DNA from 3 places in the Streptomyces zhihengii genome. Region 3 is predicted to be linked to each of the others. Evidence: riboswitches for the same ligand, from Rfam matches in the RefSeq annotation. Region 3 holds a riboswitch; each other region holds the start of a gene.

Region 1 (6,945 bases), 2.6 Mb from region 3:
CGTCCTGCACACCCTCACCCTGATCCAGCGCAACGCCGAGGACCCCGGCGAGGTGCGCCGCCTCGCCCGCGCGCAGGAGCGCGAGCTGCGGAACTGGCTCTACCGCCCCGAGGGAACGGGCAAGGACGACGAGGAGGAGCCGGACTCGCTCGCCGAGGCGGTGAAGCGGACCGCCGCCGAGGTCGAGGACAAGCACGGTGTGCCCGTCGAGGTGGTCGTCGTCGGCGACTGCCCGCTGGACGAACGCCTGACGGCACAGATGCAGGCCGCGCGCGAAGCGATGGTCAACGCCGCCAAGTACGGTGGTTCGGGAGGCGCGGTCCAGGTCTTCGCCGAGGTCGAGCCCCGTTCGGTGTTCGTCTCCGTCCGGGACCGGGGGCCGGGATTCGACCTGGACGCGGTGCCCGGTGACAGGATGGGCGTAAGAGAATCGATCATCGGCCGGATGCAGCGCAACGGCGGTACGGCACGGCTCCGCGCGGTGCCCGGCGGGGGGACCGAGGTGGAGCTCGAGATGGAGAGGGCTGACGGATGACCGAGGCTGCTGAAGAGACCGCCGAGCGGCGGGTACGGGTGGTGCTCGTCGACGACCACCGGATGTTCCGCGCGGGGGTGCAGGCGGAGATCGGGCAGACGGCCGCCACCGGCGTCGAGGTGGTCGGCGAGGCCGCCGACGTGGACCAGGCCGTCACCGTCATCACCGCCACCCGTCCCGAGGTCGTGCTGCTGGACGTGCACCTGCCCGGCGGCGGCGGGGTGGAGGTGCTGCGCCGCTGCGCCACGCTGATGGCCGCCGCGCAGCACCCGGTGCGCTTCCTCGCGCTCTCCGTGTCCGACGCGGCGGAGGACGTGATCGGCGTGATCCGCGGCGGCGCCCGCGGCTATGTCACCAAGACCATCACGGGCACCGACCTGGTGGACTCGATCTTCCGGGTGCAGGAGGGCGACGCCGTCTTCTCGCCGCGGCTGGCCGGCTTCGTGCTGGACGCCTTCGCGTCCACCGACGCGGTGCCGGTGGACGAGGACCTGGACCGGCTGACCCAGCGCGAGCGGGAGGTGCTGCGGCTCATCGCCCGCGGCTACGCCTACAAGGAGATCGCCAAGCAGCTCTTCATCTCGGTGAAGACGGTCGAGTCCCATGTCTCGGCGGTGCTGCGGAAGTTGCAGCTCTCCAACCGCCATGAGCTGACCCGCTGGGCGACGGCGCGGCGGCTCGTCTGAGGGACGCCCCCGCCGGGGCCGCTCAGCCGACGCGGGTGGCACCGGCGAACGGCATCTCGTCGATCGGCGCGATCCGCACGGGCGCGCCCGGCCGCGGCGCGTGGATCATCCGTCCGTCGCCGATGTAGAGGCCGACATGGGTGACGCCCGAGTAGAAGAACACCAGGTCGCCGGGGGCGAGTTGGGAGCGGGGCACCCGCCGGCCGGCGTCGATCTGGGTGTAGGTGGTGCGCGGCAGCGAGACTCCGGCGGCCTTCCACGCGGCCTGGGTCAGCCCGGAGCAGTCGTACGAGCCCGGGCCGGTGGCGCCCCAGACGTAGGGCTTGCCGAGGGCGCCGTAGGCGTAGGCGACGGCCTGCGCCGCGCGGCTGCCCGGCGCGGCGGCGGGGCCCCCGTCCCGGCCCGAGCGGTCGGCGCGGGCCGGTTCGGCCGTGCCGCGCTCGTACGCCGCGCGCTGCTCGGCGGTGAGCCGGGCCAGCAGGCGCTCGGCCGCGGCGAGCCGGTCCCGCACGGTGGTCTTGTGGCGCAGGAGCTCGCGCCGGCGTTCTTCCAGCTCCGCGACCCGCTTGCCCCCCTCGGCGCGGAGCCCGGCGATGCCGGCGATCCGGCGCCGGACGTCCGCGACCGCCCGGGCCTGCCGGTCGCCGACCCGCTCGGCCAGCGCGGCCTGCTCCAGGTAGGCGTCGGGGGACGAGGTCAGCGCGAGCCGCAGCCCCGGGTCCATGCCGCCCGCGCGGTACTGGGCCGTCGCGAAGGAACCGAGGGCGGCGCGGGAGGCGCTCAGCTGCTCGGTGCTGCGGGCCGCCCGGTCGCGGAGCGCGTCGAGCGCCTCCCGGGCCGTGTCCGAGCGCTCCTTCGCGCCGTTGTACTTCTCGGTGGCCGCCTCGGCCTGCTGGTACAGGGCGTCGACGCGGGCCTTGATCTGCGCGGGGGTGAGGTGCGGCTCGGCGTGGGCGAGGCCGCCCGCCGCGCCGGCGGCCGCTCCCGCGAGGGCCAGGGTGGCCGCGGTGCGGGCGGCCGGTCCGGCGAGCGGATTCCGCTGGGGTTTTCGGTGGGGGCTGCGGTGCGGTTTCCGGTGCGCTGCCACGGTGGCGCCGTTCCTTCCGTCGTCCGTCCGCCGGTCCCGCGGCCCGGCGGCACGCCGCACGGGGGAGCGGGCATGCCGCCGGACCTTCGGCGGGGGTGGCCGTGCCGCCCGGCTGCACGGCGGCGGTGGGAGCGGCCACCTGGTGCGAGACGCTAGCCCCGGCCGTTACCGGAGCGAGACATGAGGAACACAACTGCCCGAATGTGCTCGTAGCTGCCCGTTTCCTGACGTTCTGCCGTCTGCCGGGGGCATCGGTCCGCCCCCTGTCCTGACCGATGTCCGCCGACGGCGGCCGGGCCGCCCGCCCGTGCGGTAAGAGGGCCCCGGCCGCCGGACCGCCGTCGGGGGCCGCATAGGCTCCGCCGCATGGACGTACTCATCAATGTCTTCGTGGCCCTGCACATCATCGGCATCGCCTCACTGCTGGGTGGCTTCCTCACCCAGATGAAGGCGATGGGCGCGGGGACGGCCCGCTTCGTCCCCGCGATGCTGCACGGCGCGCTGACGATGCTGGTCACCGGCGTCGCGCTGGTGGGCCTCAACCAGGCCGACGACCAGACGGTGAACAACCTCAAGATCGGCATCAAGCTCGCGGTGCTGGTGGTGATCCTCGGCCTGGTCTACGTCAAGCGGGACGAGGAGCGCGTCGACAAGGCCGTCTTCGGAGCCGTCGGCGGGCTGACGGTCGCCAACATCTTCATCGCGACGCTCTGGACCTGATCCCGGGGAACCGCCTCGCGCACAGGGGGCGGCGGCGGCCGGTGATGCCGCCGCCGCCCCCTTCCGTCGGGCGCCCGGTCCGCTCCGGGGTCAGACCGGGCGGACGCTGCCGTAGATCGGCATGTAGTAGATCGACTCCTCGCGGACGTTCGCCCCCGGCTTCGGGGCGTGGATCATCATGCCGTCGCCGATGTAGATGCCGACATGGCTGATGTCGTCGTAGAAGAAGACGAGGTCACCGGGGAGCAGATCGGCCGTCGCCACCCGCTTGCCGACCTCCACCTGGTCCCAGGTGGTGCGCGGCAGGTCGACGCCGGCCGCCTTCCAGGCCGCCTGCGTCAGCCCGGAGCAGTCGTAGGAGCTCGGCCCGGTCGCACCCCAGACGTAGGGCTTGCCGATCTGGGCGCGGGCGAAGGCGAGCACCTTGTCGGCCTTGGCCGTGTAGTTGCCGTCGGTCGTGCCGCCGGTACCGCCGGAAGGCGGCGGCTGCTCCTGCTGCTGCCGCTCCCTCTCCTGGCGGGCCGCCTCGGCCTCCGCCGCAGCGCGGGCCTCGGCCTCCGCCTTGGCCTTCTCCTCCGCCTTCCGCCGGGCCTCCTCCTCCTTCTTGCGCTCGGCGGCGGCGAGCCGGGCCTTCTCCTCGGCCGTCAGCCGGTCGAGCAGCGTGCGGGCCTCGGTGAGCTTGGTCTGCACGGTCTGCTTGCTCGTGCGCAGCGCCTGCTGGGACTCGGTGAGCGCCTGGAGCTTCCTGCCCGCCTCCGCGCGCTGCACGGCCGCCGCGGCGCGCTCGTCCTCGTAGTCCTTGACCGCCGTCCGCTGCTGGTCGGTCATGCGGTTCATGAGCTGCGACTGGTCGAAGTACGCCTGCGGGCTGTCCGCGAACATCAGCGCGGCGGTCGGGGTGACCGCGCCCGTGCGGTACTGGGCGGCGGCGAACGTGCCGAGCGCCCGGCGGGACTCGTTGAGCTGCTCGGCGCGGGTGGCCGCCTCGTCGAGCAGGGTGTCGACCTCACGCCGCTGCTCGGCCGTGGACTCCTTGGCCTTGTTGTACTCCTGGGTCGCGCTGCCGGCCTGGCGGTAGAGGTCGTCGACCTTCTTCTGCACCTCCTCGATGGAGGGCTTGGGGTCGTTCGGCGAGGCGGTGGCGCTCTGCGTCGACAGGAGGGTGACGCCCGCGAGGGCGGCCGTCGTGAACCCGACGGCGGGGGAGGTCCTGGTGCTGCGACTGCGGATCCTGCGATGCGACGCCAAGGCCGGCATCTCCTTCTTCCGTGGACCGCCTACCGGGTTAGCTGTCGGGTTCGGGCGAACGGAAGGTGCCCTACGGGCCGTGCGGACACGGCCCGATTCACCCCGGTGCTGCTTGAGTGGGTCCCCGGTTCCGAACTGCCCAGCGGTCAGCACGGATTCGGCGCAGTCGACCCGTTCGGCGCGGTTCGCCGGGAGGGGTGCGGGCCGTCTGGTCGAGCACGCTAGCCAACTCGTGCGGGTGCTGTGAAGGTTGATGTTCGATATGTCCGATACATTTTCGTGACCTTCTTCACCGGCGACGCGGCGATGGCGTCCCGGATCCGCCCGGTCACACACCGTGTCCCGTCCCCTGCTCCGGGGGCGGGTCCGCCGATGCGGCCCGGAGTGTCGGTGGGGCCGCCTAGACTCGGTAGGCGATGAGCAGCCTCTTTGACGACAGCTTCCTGGCCGGCCTCCAGTCCCCCGAGGGGGAGCCCCACCAGGAGGAGCAGCCCCCGCCGCCCGAGGAGCACGCACCGGAGCCGATCCCGGACGACCTCTTCCAGGGCGGCTACGACGTGCCCCCGGCCCGCGAGGGCTACTACCGCGACGGCCACCCGCGCCCCGTGGCGGATCCGGCCGCCCTGCTCGACGGGCTGAACGAACAGCAGTCGGCCGCGGTCGTCCACACCGGCTCCCCGCTGCTCATCGTCGCCGGCGCGGGCTCCGGCAAGACCAGGGTGCTGACCCACCGCATCGCCCATCTGCTGGGCACCCGGCACGTCCACCCCGGCCAGATACTGGCGATCACCTTCACCAACAAGGCCGCCGGGGAGATGAAGGAGCGGGTCGAGCAGCTCGTCGGCCCCCGGGCGAACGCCATGTGGGTCATGACGTTCCACAGCGCCTGTGTGCGCATCCTGCGCCGCGAGTCGAAGAGGCTCGGCTTCACCTCGTCGTTCTCGATCTACGACGCCGCCGACTCCAAGCGCCTGATGGCGCTGGTCTGCCGCGACCTGGACCTCGACCCGAAGAAGTTCCCGCCGAAGTCGTTCAGCGCCAAGATCTCCAACCTGAAGAACGAGCTGATCGACGAGGAGACCTTCGCCGACCAGGCGGCCGACGGCTTCGAGAAGACGCTGGCCGAGGCGTACCGGATGTACCAGTCGCGGCTGCGCGAGGCCAACGCGCTGGACTTCGACGACATCATCATGACGACGGTCCACCTGCTCCAGGCCTTCCCCGACGTGGCCGAGCACTACCGCCGCCGCTTCCGGCACGTCATGGTCGACGAGTACCAGGACACCAACCACGCCCAGTACACGCTCGTGCGCGAGCTGGTCGGCACCGGCTACGAGGACCTGGGGCCGGCCGAGCTGTGCGTCGTCGGCGACGCCGACCAGTCGATCTACGCCTTCCGCGGCGCGACCATCCGCAACATCCTCCAGTTCGAGGAGGACTACCCGGACGCGACCACGATCCTGCTGGAGCAGAACTACCGCTCCACCCAGACGATCCTCTCCGCCGCCAACGCCGTCATCGAGCGCAACGAGTCCCGCCGCCCGAAGAACCTGTGGACCAACGCGGGCGAGGGCGCCCGGATCACCGGCTACGTCGCGGACACCGAGCACGACGAGGCGCAGTTCGTCGCCGACGAGATCGACCGGCTCACGGACGCGGGCGACGCCCGCGCCGGGGACGTCGCCGTCTTCTACCGGACGAACGCGCAGTCCCGTGTCTTCGAGGAGATCTTCATCCGCGTCGGCCTGCCCTACAAGGTCGTCGGCGGCGTGCGCTTCTACGAGCGCAAGGAGGTCCGCGACGTGCTGGCCTATCTGCGGGTGCTCGCCAACCCCGAGGACAACGTGCCGCTGCGCCGCATCCTCAACGTGCCCAAGCGCGGCATCGGCGAGCGGGCCGAGGCGATGGTCGACGCCCTGGCGCAGCGTGAGCGGATCACCTTCCCGCAGGCGCTCAAGCGGGTCGACGAGGCCTACGGCATGGCCGCCCGGTCGGCCAACGCGGTCAAGCGGTTCAACGTGCTCATGGAGGAGCTGCGGACCATCGCCGAGTCCGGCGCCGGTCCCGCCGTCGTGCTGGAGGCCGTCCTGGAGCGGACGGGCTACCTCGCCGAACTCCAGGCGTCCACCGACCCGCAGGACGAGACGCGCATCGAGAACCTCCAGGAACTGGCGGCCGTGGCGCTGGAGTTCGAGCAGGACCGCTCCGAGGAGGAGGGCGCCGGCACGCTGGCGGAGTTCCTGGAGCAGGTCGCGCTGGTGGCGGACTCCGACCAGATCCCCGACGACGAGGCGGAGGGCACCGGCGTCATCACGCTGATGACCCTGCACACCGCGAAGGGGCTGGAGTTCCCGGTGGTCTTCCTGACCGGCATGGAGGACGGCGTCTTCCCGCACATGCGGGCGCTGGGCCAGACCAAGGAGCTGGAGGAGGAGCGCCGGCTGGCGTACGTGGGCATCACCCGGGCCCGGGAGCGCCTGTACCTGACGCGTTCGTCGATGCGCAGCGCCTGGGGGCAGCCCTCGTACAACCCGCCGTCGCGCTTCCTGGAGGAGATCCCGGTCGCGCACCTGGACTGGCGGCGCACCGGCCCCATGGCCGCGCCCGCCGGGCCGACGTCCGGGATCACCTCGTCGCTGTCGTCGTCCCGCTCCCGCGCGGGGGCGTCC
Region 2 (6,945 bases), 1.5 Mb from region 3:
AGGCCAGTTCGGCGGAGACCAGCTTGCGCAGCTCGGCGTCCGACTCCAGGATGCCCGTCAGCTCGTCGATCTCGCCGTTGAGCCGGTCGCGCTCGCTCTCCAGCTCGATCCGGTCGAACTTGGTCAGCCGGCGCAGCGGGGTGTCGAGGATGTACTGCGTCTGGACCTCGCTCAGCGAGAAGTGCCCGATCAGGCGCTCCTTTGCCTGGGCCGAGTTCTCGCTGGAGCGGATCAGACGGATGACCTCGTCGATGTCGAGCAGGGCGACGAGCAGGCCCTCGACCAGGTGCAGCCGGTCGCGGCGCTTGGTGCGGCGGAACTCGCTGCGCCGGCGCACCACTTCGAAGCGGTGGTCGAGGTAGACCTCCAGCAGCTCCTTGAGACCGAGGGTGAGCGGCTGTCCGTCGACCAGGGCGACGTTGTTGATGCCGAAGGACTCCTCCATCGGCGTCAGCTTGTAGAGCTGCTCCAGCACGGCCTCGGGGATGAAGCCGTTCTTGATCTCGATGACCAGCCGCAGGCCGTGCTGGCGGTCGGTGAGGTCCTTGACATCCGCGATGCCCTGGAGCTTCTTGGAGCCGACCAGGTCCTTGATCTTCGCGACGACCTTCTCCGGGCCGACGGCGAAGGGGAGTTCGGTGACGACCAGGCCCTTGCGGCGGGCGGTGACCGTCTCCACCGAGACGGTGGCGCGGATCTTGAAGGTGCCGCGGCCCGTCTCGTACGCGTCCCTGATGCCGCCGAGGCCCACGATCCGGCCGCCGGTGGGCAGGTCGGGGCCGGGGACGTGGCGCATCAGCGTCTCGAGGTCGGCGTTCGGGTGGCGGATGAGGTGCCGGGCCGCCGCGACGACCTCGCCGAGGTTGTGCGGGGGCATGTTGGTCGCCATGCCGACGGCGATGCCGGCCGCGCCGTTGACCAGCAGGTTGGGGTAGGCGGCGGGGAGGGCGACGGGCTCGCGCTCCTGGCCGTCGTAGTTGGACTGGAAGTCGACCGTGTCCTCGTCGATCGACTCCGTCATCAGGCTGGTGGCGTCGGCCATCCGGCACTCGGTGTACCGCATGGCGGCCGGCGGGTCGTCGTTGCCCAGCGAGCCGAAGTTGCCGTGCCCGTCGACGAGGGGGAGGCGCATGGAGAACGGCTGCGCCATGCGCACCAGCGCGTCGTAGATCGACGCGTCGCCGTGCGGGTGGAGCTTGCCCATCACCTCGCCGACGACGCGGGCGCACTTCACGTAGCCGCGGTCGGGGCGCAGGCCCATCTCGTTCATCTGGTAGACGATGCGGCGGTGCACCGGCTTCATGCCGTCACGGGCGTCGGGCAGGGCACGGGAGTAGATCACCGAGTACGCGTACTCGAGGAAGGAGCCCTGCATTTCGTCCACGACGTCGATGTCGAGGATCTTCTCCTCGAACTCCTCCGGCGGTGGGGTCTTCGTGCTGCGGCGGGCCATCGCGGCGGCTGCTCCTTCACGTACCAGTCTGGATCCGACGCACACCATTGTGGACCGTCCCACTGACAGCACCGACGCGACCCGGAAGAGGGACGTGGTGCGCGGGCGGGAACTTCGCCAGGCCCCGGTGCGCTTGCATAGGGTGGCAGGACTCTTTCACATCGCGATCGAAGGGACGTACATGCCCATGGGTCACACGGCCACAGGCCAGGCCGGCTCCGGCGGCCTGACAGCGACCGAGCACCGCCTGGCCAACGGCCTGCGCGTGGTGCTCTCCGAGGACCACCTGACCCCCGTCGCCGCGGTGTGCCTCTGGTACGACGTGGGCTCCCGCCACGAGGTGGCGGGGCGCACCGGCCTCGCGCACCTCTTCGAGCACCTGATGTTCCAGGGCTCCGCACAGGTGAAGGGCAACGGGCACTTCGAGCTCGTGCAGGGCGCCGGCGGATCGCTCAACGGCACCACCAGCTTCGAGCGGACCAACTACTTCGAGACGATGCCGACCCACCAGCTGGAGCTCGCCCTCTGGCTGGAGGCCGACCGCATGGGATCCCTGCTCGCCGCCCTCGACGACGAGTCCATGGACAACCAGCGCGACGTCGTGAAGAACGAGCGCCGCCAGCGCTACGACAACGTGCCCTACGGCACCGCCTTCGAGAAGCTGACGGCCCTCGCCTACCCGGCGGGCCACCCGTACCACCACACGCCGATCGGCTCCATGGCCGACCTCGACGCGGCCACCCTCGAGGACGCCCGGGCGTTCTTCCGCACCTACTACGCGCCGAACAACGCGGTGCTGTCGATCGTCGGCGACATCGACCCCGAGGAGACCCTCGCCTGGGTCGAGAAGTACTTCGGGTCGATCCCCTCGCACGACGGAAAGCAGCCGCCGCGCGACGGCACCCTCCCCGACACCATCGGGAGCCAGCTCCGCGAGGAGGTCGTCGAGGAGGTGCCCGCCCGCGCCCTGATGGCCGCCTACCGGCTGCCCCACGACGGCACCCGCGAGTGCGACGCCGCGGACCTGGCGCTCACCGTCCTCGGCGGCGGGGAGTCCTCCCGGCTGCACAACCGGCTGGTCCGCCGCGACCAGACGGCGGTGGCCGCCGGCTTCGGGCTGCTGCGCCTGGCCGGCGCCCCGTCGCTGGGCTGGCTGGACGTCAAGACGTCCGGCGGCGTCGAGGTCCCGCAGATCGAGACCGCGGTCGACGAGGAGCTGGCCCGCTTCGCCGCCGAGGGGCCGACCCCCGAGGAGATGGAGCGCGCGCAGGCCCAGCTGGAGCGCGAATGGCTGGACCGGCTGGGCACCGTGGCCGGCCGCGCCGACGAACTCTGCCGCTACGCGGTGCTGTTCGGCGACCCGCAGCTCGCGCTGACCGCCGTCCAGCGCGTCCTCGACATCACCCCCGAGGAGGTGCAGGCCGTCGCCAAGGCGCGACTGCACCCGGACAACCGGGCCGTGCTGGTCTACGAACCGATCACCGCCGACGAGAACGACGACACCGAGGGGGCGGACCAGTGAGCGACGCTGCCGTGACCATGGACTTCCACCCGCAGCCGGCCGCCGGTACGGCCCGTCCCTGGGCGTTCCCCGCGCCGGAGCGCTCCACCCTGGACAACGGGCTCACCGTGCTGCGCTGCGACCGCCCCGGTCAGCAGGTCGTCGCGGTGGAGGTGCTCCTCGACGCGCCGCTCGACGCGGAGCCCGCGGGCCTCGACGGCGTCGCCACGATCATGGCGCGGGCCTTCTCCGAGGGCACCGACAAGCACAGCGCCGAGGACTTCGCCGCCGAACTGGAGCGCTGCGGCGCCACGCTGGACGCGATGGCGGACCACGCGGGCGTCCGGGTCTCCCTGGAGGTCCCCGCGTCGCGTCTGCCCAAGGCGCTCGGCCTGCTCGCCGACGCCCTGCGCGCCCCGGCGTTCGCCGACGGCGAGGTCGGCCGGCTGGTGCGCAACCGGCTCGACGAGATCCCGCACGAGATGGCCAACCCGGCCCGCCGGGCGGCCAAGCAGCTCTCCGCCGAGCTGTTCCCGCCCACCCTGCGTGTCTCGCGTCCGCGCCAGGGCACGGAGGACACGGTGTCGCGGATCGACGCCGCGGCCGTGCGCGCCTTCTACGAGGCCCACGTCCGGCCGGCCACGGCGACCTGTGTGATCGTCGGCGATCTCGCGGACACCGACGTGGACGCCGTGCTCGCGGAGACCCTCGGCGCGTGGACGGGCGACAAGGCGTCCCCGCGTCCGGTCCCGCCGGTGACCGCGGACGACACCGGCCGGGTGGTCATCGTCGACCGTCCCGGCGCCGTGCAGACCCAGCTCCTCATCGGCCGTGTCGGTCCCGACCGCCACGCGAGCGTCTGGCCGGCCCAGGTGCTCGGCTCCTACTGCCTCGGCGGCACGCTGACCTCCCGTCTGGACCGGGTGCTGCGCGAGGAGAAGGGGTACACCTACGGCGTGCGGGCCTTCGGGCAGGTGCTGTTGTCGGCCCCCGACGGATCGGGTGCCGCGATGCTCGCCATCAGCGGCTCGGTGGACACGCCCAACACCGGTCCCGCGCTGGACGACCTGTGGAAGGTGCTGCGCACCCTGGCGGCCGACGGCCTCACCGACGCCGAGCGCGACGTCGCCGTGCAGAACCTCGTGGGTGTCGCCCCGCTGAAGTTCGAGACGGCGGCCTCCGTCGCGGCGACCCTGGCCGACCAGGTGGAGCAGCACCTCCCGGACGACTACCAGGCCCGGCTGTACGCGCGCCTGGCCGACACGGGCACGGTGGAGGCCACCGCCGCGGCGGTCAGCGCCTTCCCGGTGGACCGCCTGGTGACGGTCCTGGTCGGCGACGCCTCGCAGATCGCGGAGCCCGTCAAGGCGCTCGGCATCGGCGAGGTGAGCGTCGTCACCGGCTGACCGGCCGGGCCCCGGCAGGCGCGAAAGCGCCCGAAAAGGGGCGAAGAGGTGGCGAGGGGACCCCGGTGCGATGCGTGATGCCGGGGTCCCCTCGTTTCCCGTCCCTTGTCCCTTTTGGGGAGAGCGTCCTTCTCTGTCCTGTGGCATGCGTGACAAAAGCGCCGTTCCGTTTGGTGATCGACTGGCGGCCTGCCTAGCGTCGATCCGGCTGTTCGCCGAAACCCCGCCGCGCCCGCGGCATCGGACAGTCATCGCCGAGTCCCCGTCAGGCGCGAGCCTGGGGAGCCGGGGACCCATGCAGTCCCTGGGGTGAATCGGATGCCTTCGTCCGCGGAGGTGCCCGTAGGAGACCTTCCTGCTCCGAACCCGTCAGCTAACCCGGTAGGCGAGAAGGAAGGAAAGGACCAGCCTCTTCATGGCGTTCACCCGTGCCACCGGGAAGCACCGTGCCCCGAGCCGCCTGACGCGCAGGAGCGCGAACCTGGCCGGCGTCGCGACCCTCGCCACCGCGGGCGTCATCGGCACCCTCGCCTCCCCGGCGGTCGCCGCCGACGCCGAGGCCGCCGCCTCCGTCGAGGACACCGGCCTCACCCAGATCGTGTCCATGGGGTCCATCGCCGACGAGATCGCCGACCAGGCGGCCGCGCAGAAGAAGGAGGCCGCCGAGGCCGCCGCCCGCGCCAAGGCGAAGGCCGAGGCCGAGGCCGAGGCGAAGCGCAAGGCCGAGGCGCGCGCCAAGGAGATACGCGAGGCCAAGGAGCGCGCCGCCCGCGAGGCCGAGCGCAAGCGGCTGAACGCCTTCCGGATCCCGGTCGCCGGCTCCCATGTGACGACCGGCTACCAGACCGGCGGCAACCTCTGGTCCTCCGGCAGCCACTCCGGCGTCGACTTCCGCGCCGCGTCCGGCAGCACCGTCGTCGCGGTCGGCGCCGGCACCGTGGTCGAGGCCGGCTGGGGCGGCGCGTACGGCAACAACGTCGTCCTCCGTATGAACGACGGCACGTACACGCAGTACGGCCACCTGTCGTCGATCGCCGTCTCCGTCGGCCAGCAGGTCATGGCGGGCCAGCGGCTCGGACTGTCCGGCTCGACCGGCAACTCGACCGGCCCCCACCTGCACTTCGAGGCCCGCACCACGGCCGAGTACGGCTCCGACATCAACCCGGTCGCGTATCTGCGCGCCCGCGGCGTCAGCGTCTGACCCGCACCGCCTCCGACAGCCCCCGGCACCGCGCCGGGGGCTGTCGTGCGTGGCAGGGGTGCACGAGGGGCGGCGGGGCCGTCCCCGCGCCCGCTGTCCGGCCGCCCGGCCGGCGGGCCCGTCCCGCTCCCGCGATGCGGTAGGGACGGTCCGGCGGGGTCGTCCGCTCCCGCGATCCGGCCGCCCGGTCCGGCGGGGCCGTCCGCGCCCGCGATCCGGCCTTCCGATTCCGGCCAAAAGCCCAGAAGATATCCACGGATTCCCCTCGGCCTTCGGAAAATCCCGCGGACTGGAATAGAGTCGCCGGACACGAGTCAATCGGTGCAGATTTTCGTGCGGATCAGACGGAGGTTCGGCCATGCGCATTCCCGCGCACTCTGTATGCACGGCGATTCGCGACGACATCGTCACCGGTGTCTTCGAGCGCGGCAGCCGGCTCACCGAGGAGCAGCTCGCTCGCCGCTACGGGGTCTCCCGCGTCCCCGTGCGGGAGGCGCTGCGCACGCTGGAGTCCGAGGGCTTCGTCGTCACCCGCCGTCACGCCGGGGCGCATGTCGCCGAGCCGACCGACCAGGAGGCCGCCGATCTCCTGGAGATCCGGCTGCTGCTGGAGCCCCTCGGTGCCGCGCGCGCGGCACAGCGGCGCACCGAGGCCCATCTGAAGGTGCTGCGCGGCCTGGTGCGCCTCGGTCAGGACCGCGCACGGCGCGGTCAGGGCGAGGATCTGCGCTCGCTGGGCGCCTGGTTCCACGAGACGCTCGCCCAGGCCTGCGGCAGCCCCGGGCTCACGGCGCTGCTCACCCAGCTCCGCCACAAGACCGCGTGGATGTACACGGTCGACCAGCCCGCGGCGCCCGTGGAGTCCTGGGCCGAGCACGGCGCCATCGTGGACGCGGTCGCACGCGGTGACGTGGAGCGGGCGCGTGCGCTCACCGCCCTGCACGCCGAGCGCGCGGCCGCCGCGCACCGGCTGCGCCGCCCGGAGCGGGTGAGGACTTCGCAACACGCCGTAAACATCGGGAGCGCCCGCAATTAACAGAGGGGCCGTATACAAAGAGGAGCCATTCGCGGGCGCCTCTTTCTGCTGCCCGAATTCTCCCGGCCGGTAATTCATTAGCCGTGCCGGGCCTGTGAATTACCGGCAAGCGGCACAAAAAAGCCGCGGCGCCCTCGGGGGGTTGCCGCGGCTTTTCCGCGAAGCGTGCGGGGGTGCACCCGCGGGGCCCGTGGCCCGGCCGCCGTTCAGACGGTCTCGGGCAGCTCGTCCAGGCCCTCGGCGACCAGCTTGGCCAGGCGGTCCAGCGCGGCATCGGCGTTGTCCGCGTCGGAGGCCAGCACGATCTCCTCGCCGCCCTGGGCGCCGAGGCCGAGCACGGCCAGCATG
Region 3 (6,945 bases):
CTGCCCGCGGGGACCACCCGCCCGGTGCCCGTGGTCGTCGAGTTCCTCGGCTACGGCGGCGGGCGCGGGCTGTCGCACACCCATCTGCTGTGGGCGTCGGCGGGCTTCGCGCACTTCGTGATGGACACCCGCGGGCAGGGCAGCGGCTGGGCTCCCGGGGACACCCCCGACCCGGTCGGCAGCGCGCCGTCCGTCCCCGGCTTCATGACCCGGGGCATCGAGGACCCGCACGACTACTACTACCGCCGGGTGTTCACGGACGCCGTCCGTGCCGTCGAGGCTGCGCGGTCCCACCCGCTGACGGACGCGGCGCGGACGGCGGCGGTGGGCGAGAGCCAGGGCGGCGGCATCTCGCTCGCCGTCAGCGGCCTGGTCCCCGACCTGGCGGCCGTCGCCCCGGACGTGCCGTTCCTGTGCGACTTCCCCCGCGCCACCACGCTCACCGACCGCCACCCCTACCGGGAGGTGGGCAACTGGCTGAAGACCCACCGGGGCCGCTCCGAGCGGGCGGCGCGCACCCTGGCGTACTTCGACGGCGTGCACTTCGCGGCCCGGGCGAACGCCCCGTCGCTGTTCTCGGTGGCGCTGGAGGACGAGACCTGCCCGCCGTCCACGGTGTTCGCGGCGTTCAACGCGTACGCCGCCGCGGACAAGTCGATCGAGGTCTACGACTTCAACGACCACGAGGGCGGCGGCGTCTTCCAGGAGGCCGCACGGCTCGCCTGGCTGCCGGGGCGTCTCGGCGCCTGACGCGCCGGGGCCCGCGAGGGCCCCTTGACCGAGGGTGCCGCCGGGCCTAGATTGCCGGTGCGAAAGCGCTTTCTACGGCGCGGCGGCGCCTGCCGAGGAGACCTGTGGTGACTGCGCACACCCTGCCCCTCCCTTACGACGGCCTGCCCGGCGGCACCGGGATCTCGCGGCTGCGGGTCTACGACTGGCCCGCCGCCGACGGCCTGAGCGGCGGCACCCCGCACCTCCACCTGACCTGCTCGGAGGCGTACGCGGTGACCGGCGGCCGCGGCGCCGTGCAGACGCTGACCGCGGCCGGCTTCACCCGCACGCCCCTGGAGCCGGGCTCGCTCGTCTGGTTCACCCCCGGGACCATCCACCGGCTGGTCAACGAGGGCGGTCTGACGATCATCGTCCTCATGCAGAACTGCGGACTCCCCGAGGCGGGCGACGCCGTGATGACGCTCCCGCCGCCCTGCCTCGCCGACCCGGAGCGCTACCGGAAGGCGGTGGCGCTCCCCGCCGGGGCGGACGAAGAGGAACTCGCGGCCGCCGCCCGGCGCCGCCGCGATCTGGCGATGGAGGGGTACTCGGAGCTGCGCGCCGCCACCGAGGCGGGCGACCCGGAGCCGCTCGCCGCGTTCCACCGCGCCGCCGGTGAGCTGGTGCGGGCGCTCGCGCCGGGGTGGCACGAGCGCTGGCGGCAGGGGGCAGCGGCGGCCTCGGCGGCGACCGGGGCGCAGCTCGACCGGCTGGCCGCGGGCGACACGTCCTATCTCGCCGACGCCCGGGTCCGTGCCGAACGGCCCGTGCCCGGCGGGCGATTCGGCATGTGCGGGCGGCTGGACGTCTACGACCTGGACGGGCCGCCCACCGGCTGACGGGCACCGGGGCCGGACAGCGGCACGGGCACGGACCCGGGAGCGGGAACGAACCCGGCAACGGGCACGGGAACGGGTACGGGCACGAACACCGGCACGAACACGGGCCCCGGCACCCGGGCGCACCGGCACGAACACGGGCACGGGCACCGGCACCCGGGCGCACCGGCTCAGTCCAGCAGGCCCTTCGAGGTGAGGTAGTTCCTGGCGACGTCCTCGGGGAGCCGCCGCCAGCTGTCGACCTGTTGGTTGAGGCGGGCCAGGTCGGCGGTGGTGAGCACGGTGTTGAGACGGTCCAGCACACGGGTCGGACCGCTGCCGCCCGCCCGCGCCCGGTTGACCACGGGCACGATGTGGTCCGCGTTCTGGAGGCGCTTGTCGTCGGCGAGCAGCACCAGGCCGAACTCGTCGAGGGTGGCGTCGGTGGTCGTGGTGAGCACCATCTGGTCGTCGCCGCGCCGGACCGCCTGCTTGGCCTGGGTGGTGCCGACGCCCTTGGGGTCGACGGCCGTGACGTCGATGCCGTACGTCCTGCGCAGACCCGGGGCGCAGTAGGGGCGGCGGACGCACTCGTCGCCGGCCGCGAGCCGCACCGGCTGCCCCGAGCGCCCCAGATCGCTGAGGGTGCGCAGGCGGTGCTTGGCGGCGTACTCGCGGGTGACGGCGAAGGCGTTCTGGTCCACGGCCCGTCCGGGGTCGAGCACGGTGAGGCCGCGCGGTGCGGCGAGGGCGCGCAGCGCGGTCATGGTGGCGCCGAGGTCGGGTGAGCCCGCGGGCGGCGCGTCGGGGCCGTGGACCTTGGCGGCGAGCCAGTCGGCGAAGGTGGCGGCGTACTCGGCCACCACGTCGATCTGCCCGTTCTCCAGGGCCGGCTCGTACAGTTCGCGGTTGGTGACGGACAGGATCTCGGTCCGGTACCCGGCGTCGCGCAGCAGCAGGGAGTACATCCGGGCGAGCAGCTCGCTCTCGGTGAATCCGGCCGTCCCCACCGTCAGCCGCCGGCTGTCGCCGGGGGCGGCGGTGATCTCGCCCCGGTTCTCCAGCGACGGGCCGGTGGCGCAGGCGCCGGCCGCGAGGAGCGCCGCCGCCGCGAGCGCGAGACGCGCTCTCACGCGGCACTCCCGCCCCGGCGCGGGGCCAGCCGCCGCGCCGCCTCGAACAGCGCCTCCACGACCAGGGCCAGGGCCGCCACCAGCACCGCTCCGGCGACGACCTGCGGGGTGGAGGCGAGGTTGAAGCCCGCGGTGATGACGCGGCCGAGTCCGCCGCCGCCGGCGAGCGCCGCGATGGTGGCGGTGGCGACGAGCTGCACGGCGGCGATCCGCAGTCCGGTGACGATCAGCGGCATGGCGAGCGGCAGTTCGACACGGACGAGGGTCTGCGTACCCGTCATCCCCATGCCCCGGGCGGCCCGGACGACGTCCCGGTCGACGCCGCGCATGCCGACGTAGGCGTTGGTGAGCAGCGGCGGCACGGCGAAGAGCACCAGGGCGATGACGGTGGGCCAGGAGCCGTAGGCGCCGACGGGGCTGAGCAGCAGCAGCACGAGGACGGCGAAGGTGGGCACGGCACGGCCGGCGTTGGAGATGTTGACGGCGAGCGCGCCGCCCCTGCCGAGGTGCCCGAGGACGAGGGCGACGGGCAGGGCGATCAGGCAGCTCAGGGCGAGGCAGACGGCGGTGAGGTAGAGGTGTTCGGCCAGCCGCTGCCCGATGCCGCCGTCCCCCGCCCAGTTGGCGCCGGTGGTGAGCCAGTCCCAGGTGTCCGCGAGGGTGTTCACGCGGCGCCCTTGCGGGTCCACGGCGTCAGCGCCCGCTGGATCAGCAGCAGCACGAGGTCGGCGGCGACGGCGATGACGACGCAGAGCACGGACGCGGTGAGCACCTGGGCCTTGAAGTAGGTGTTCATCCCGGCGTAGATGAGATTGCCGAGCCCGCCGTGTCCGACGATGGCCCCGATGGTAACCAGGGAGACGGCGGAGACGGTGGCGATGCGCAGTCCGGCCATGGCCGCGGGCAGCGCCAGCGGCAGTTCGACCGCGCACAGCAGGCGCACGGGACCGTAGCCCATGCCGCGCGCGGCCTGCCGGGTCTCCTCCGGCACGGCGCGCAGTCCGGCGAGGATGTTGCGCACCAGCAGGGTGAGCGAGTAGAGGACGAGGCCGGCGACGACGAGCGCGGCGGAGAGCCCGTAGACGGGCAGCAGCAGCGAGAACATCGCCAGCGAGGGGATGGTGTAGAGGATCGTCGTGAGGCCGAGGACGGGGGCCGCGGCCCATCCCCAGCGGCGTGCGGCGACGGCGAGCGGGACGGCGAGGACGAGCCCGATGAGCACCGCGAGGAAGGTGAGCCGCAGATGCTGGAGCACCGCGTCGGTCAGGATCTGGCCGCGGCTGGACAGATAGTCGCCGCAGATCCATTCGTTGCGCGCGAGGCAGTCGTCGGGGGGCGCCGTCATCTGTCCATTGCAGCGTCGGCACGGCGGGGGCGCGCGCTGGGTTGCGCCTTTCCAGGAGCAATGAAAGGCCGGAGGGAGGTCACCGGAGCCGGCGCGGAGGGAAATGCGGCCGGGGCCTTTCCGCCGACGTGTGCGTCGGCGGAAAGGCCCCGGTGCGGTGCGGCGGCCCGTGGGCCGTCGGGTCCGGTCAGTAGGGACCGTTCACGTTGTCGATCGAACCGTAGCGGTCGGCCGCGTAGTTGCAGGCGGCGACGATGTTGGCGACCGGGTCGTACTGGTCGTTCGCGGTGCCCTCGACGTGGTAGGCGTCGAAGGTCGGCTTGATGACCTGGAGCAGACCCTTGGACGGCACGCCGTTGACGGCGTTGATGTCCCAGTTGTTGATCGCCAGCGGGTTGCCGGAGGACTCCCGCATGACGTTGCGGTGGATGCCCTCGTAGGAGCCGGGGATCCCGTGCTTCGCCATGATGTCGAGCGACTCGCGGATCCAGCCGTCGAGGTTGTCGGCGTAGGTCTTGGCCGCGGCGGGCTTCACGGCCGGGGCGCTCTTGCCGGCGACGGCGGGGACGGCGCGCTTCTCGGAGCGGTCGGCGCGCGCGGTGTCGGCGGTGCGGTCCGCGGGCGCGGCCTTGGCGCCGATGGTGAGCTGCAGGCCGGGGCGGATCAGCGACGGGTCCGCGCCGATGTTGCGGCGGTTGTCGTTGTAGAGCTTCTTCCAGCCGCCGGAGACCGACTGCTTCTCGGCGATCTTCGACAGGGTGTCGCCGGCGACGACGGTGTACGTCTTGGCGGCCTTCTTGGCGGGCGCGGGGGCCGTGACGGCGGCCTTGGCGGCGGCCGGCTGGGCGGCGCTCGCGGAGGTCGCGGCGATCACGGGCAGGACGAGCGCGGCGCCGCCCGTGCCGGCCACGAGAAGGCCACGGGTGAGACGGCGGGACCGGTTGCGGCGGTGCTTGCCGATTGCAGGCATGACGAATTCCTCTCCGTCGCCTGCGAGGTGAGCTGTCGGGTTCGGGCTGGAGATGCCCGGCCGCGCGGTGCACGGCTTCACCCCGAGCCGTGGCGGCGTCGGGCCCGGATGTCTCCGGGCCGTCCTCCGTCACGGCGGCCTACCTGGTTCCCCCGCTCCTGCCGTCGAAGTCTCTGGTCGGGTGTCCGGACAGCGGCAGGATTCGGCGTCCTGTCCGGAATGCCGTGACCGTAGGCGAGAGGGACGCAAAGGAACAAGCCTGGAATTCACAACCGCAATGCGGCACACCCCGATGAGCCCGGCAAATGATGTTGAAGCAATTCCGACGGCCCATCAATTCACGCAGGGGGATGGGGAAATGCGGCCGGGAAGATCAGCTTTCACGGCCCTTCGCGTGACGGATGTCACCAGCCGCGACACAACCACACGACATCATGCCAATGCTCAACGAAACGGACATCAGGGGCGAGTGGGAAACCCGGGGATCAAGGTCCGGCATTCGCGGGACTTTTGGGAATTAATGCCCGATTTGCACTACATCGTGCCGGGTGCGCCGCGCACCAGGATGCGCCGGCCGGTGACCCGCTCCGCCGACAGGGCGATCCACAGGTCCCGCTCCCCGCCCGCCCAGGGCTCGGAGTACGCGAGGCCGTCCAGCCGGCTCACCCCCGCCTCGTCGGTGACCGTCCGCGCCGTGCCGACCACCAGCACGCTCCAGCCCTGGCTGAACGCCTCGTCGATGTGGTCGACCTCGAACGCCGTCTCCCCGCCCGCCGCCCTGCCGGGCAGCGCGCCGGAGGAGGTCCGGAAGGCCACCTCGCGGTCGGCGACGACATAGTTCACCGGCAGGATCGCGGGGCCGTCCGGCGCGGTCACCGCGACCCGGCCGACACCGTGCGTACCCAGCAGCGTCCAGCACTCGTCCGTCTCCAGCTCGACCAGCCGCGGGTGGTACCCGGCGCGCCCCACTCCCCCGGTCAGCTCCGCGTCCCCGCCCGTCAGCGCCGTGACCGTGGTCTCCAGGGCGTCGGCGAGCCGCAGCAGGAAACCCATCCCGGGGGCGGCGGGCTTCTCCTCCAGGTACTCGATGTACCCGGGCGCCGACGCGGCCCGCAGGGCCAGCTCCTCCCGGGAGAGCCCGAGCTGGCGCCGCCGGGCCGCCACCCTGCGGCCGATGTCGCCGCTCGTGCGCCCCCCGTCCGGGCCGGCCGCTTCCGAGTGCGCTTGTCCGGACATGGTCGTGCCCTTCCCTCTCGGCGTACGGGTACCGGGGGCGCCGCGCCCCGGGCCCACCGTAGCCAGCACCCGACCGCCCCGCACGGCGGCACACGCCGGTCGCACCCCGCCCGACCAGGCCGGGACAGACTCGGAATACTGGACTCGACAGGACCGCCGGATCATGGAGGTGCCGAATGAACCGCTGGACCGGTGCGCGATGAGACACCGCTCCGTGGCCGATCTGATGACCCCCGAGGCCGTGGTCGCCCAGCGCGGCACGGCCTTCAAGGAGATCGCCCGGCTGCTCGACGAGTACGGGATCACCGCCGTGCCGGTGATCGACGACGACGGCCGCCCCGTCGGCGTGGTGTCGGAGGCCGACCTGCTGCGCCGCCACACCGGCGGCACGGGCTCGGACACGGCCGAGGGGCTGATGACCAGCCCGGCCGTCGTCGCGCGGCCCGGGTGGAGCGCGGTGCGGGCGGCCCGGGTGATGGAGGAGCGCCACATCAAGCGGCTCCCGGTGGTCGACGACCACGGGCACCTGATCGGGGTGGTCAGCCGCAGCGACCTGCTCCAGCTCTTCCTGCGCCGGGACCGGTCCATCCAGGAGGAGATCGTCGAGGACGTGCTCGCCGGCACGCTCGGGGTCTCCCCCGCCGCGGTGAACGTCCAGGTGGACGACGGGCG

The links. A riboswitch is a leader RNA that binds a small molecule or an ion and turns the genes downstream of it on or off. The one in region 3 is predicted to bind cyclic di-AMP.
Region 1: linked by a shared signal. The riboswitch ahead of JE024_RS14110 (C40 family peptidase) and the one ahead of JE024_RS03375 (LysM peptidoglycan-binding domain-containing protein) in region 3 are both predicted to bind cyclic di-AMP.
Region 2: linked by a shared signal. The riboswitch ahead of JE024_RS09285 (M23 family metallopeptidase) and the one ahead of JE024_RS03375 (LysM peptidoglycan-binding domain-containing protein) in region 3 are both predicted to bind cyclic di-AMP.

What each region holds. Positions count from the first base shown of each region.
Region 1 is NZ_JAFEJA010000001.1:3,407,709-3,414,653, reverse strand. It holds gene JE024_RS14130 (ATP-binding protein) at 1-535, shown strand, start outside; gene JE024_RS14125 (LuxR C-terminal-related transcriptional regulator) at 532-1,221, shown strand; gene JE024_RS14120 (C40 family peptidase) at 1,244-2,308, opposite strand; gene JE024_RS14115 (hypothetical protein) at 2,675-3,028, shown strand; gene JE024_RS14110 (C40 family peptidase) at 3,119-4,285, opposite strand; cyclic di-AMP (ydaO/yuaA leader) riboswitch at 4,288-4,449, opposite strand; gene pcrA (DNA helicase PcrA) at 4,693-6,945, shown strand, end outside.
Region 2 is NZ_JAFEJA010000001.1:2,277,978-2,284,922, reverse strand. It holds gene JE024_RS09300 (DNA gyrase/topoisomerase IV subunit A) at 1-1,453, opposite strand, end outside; gene JE024_RS09295 (M16 family metallopeptidase) at 1,635-2,975, shown strand; gene JE024_RS09290 (M16 family metallopeptidase) at 2,993-4,360, shown strand; cyclic di-AMP (ydaO/yuaA leader) riboswitch at 4,603-4,763, shown strand; gene JE024_RS09285 (M23 family metallopeptidase) at 4,776-5,561, shown strand; gene JE024_RS09280 (GntR family transcriptional regulator) at 5,920-6,597, shown strand; gene JE024_RS09275 (HPr family phosphocarrier protein) at 6,804-6,945, opposite strand, start outside.
Region 3 is NZ_JAFEJA010000001.1:781,937-788,881, forward strand. It holds gene JE024_RS03350 (acetylxylan esterase) at 1-750, shown strand, start outside; gene JE024_RS03355 (cupin domain-containing protein) at 855-1,610, shown strand; gene JE024_RS03360 (ABC transporter substrate-binding protein) at 1,781-2,722, opposite strand; gene JE024_RS03365 (ABC transporter permease) at 2,719-3,390, opposite strand; gene JE024_RS03370 (ABC transporter permease) at 3,387-4,067, opposite strand; gene JE024_RS03375 (LysM peptidoglycan-binding domain-containing protein) at 4,255-5,037, opposite strand; cyclic di-AMP (ydaO/yuaA leader) riboswitch at 5,042-5,255, opposite strand; gene JE024_RS03380 (helix-turn-helix domain-containing protein) at 5,572-6,273, opposite strand; gene JE024_RS03385 (CBS domain-containing protein) at 6,473-6,945, shown strand, end outside.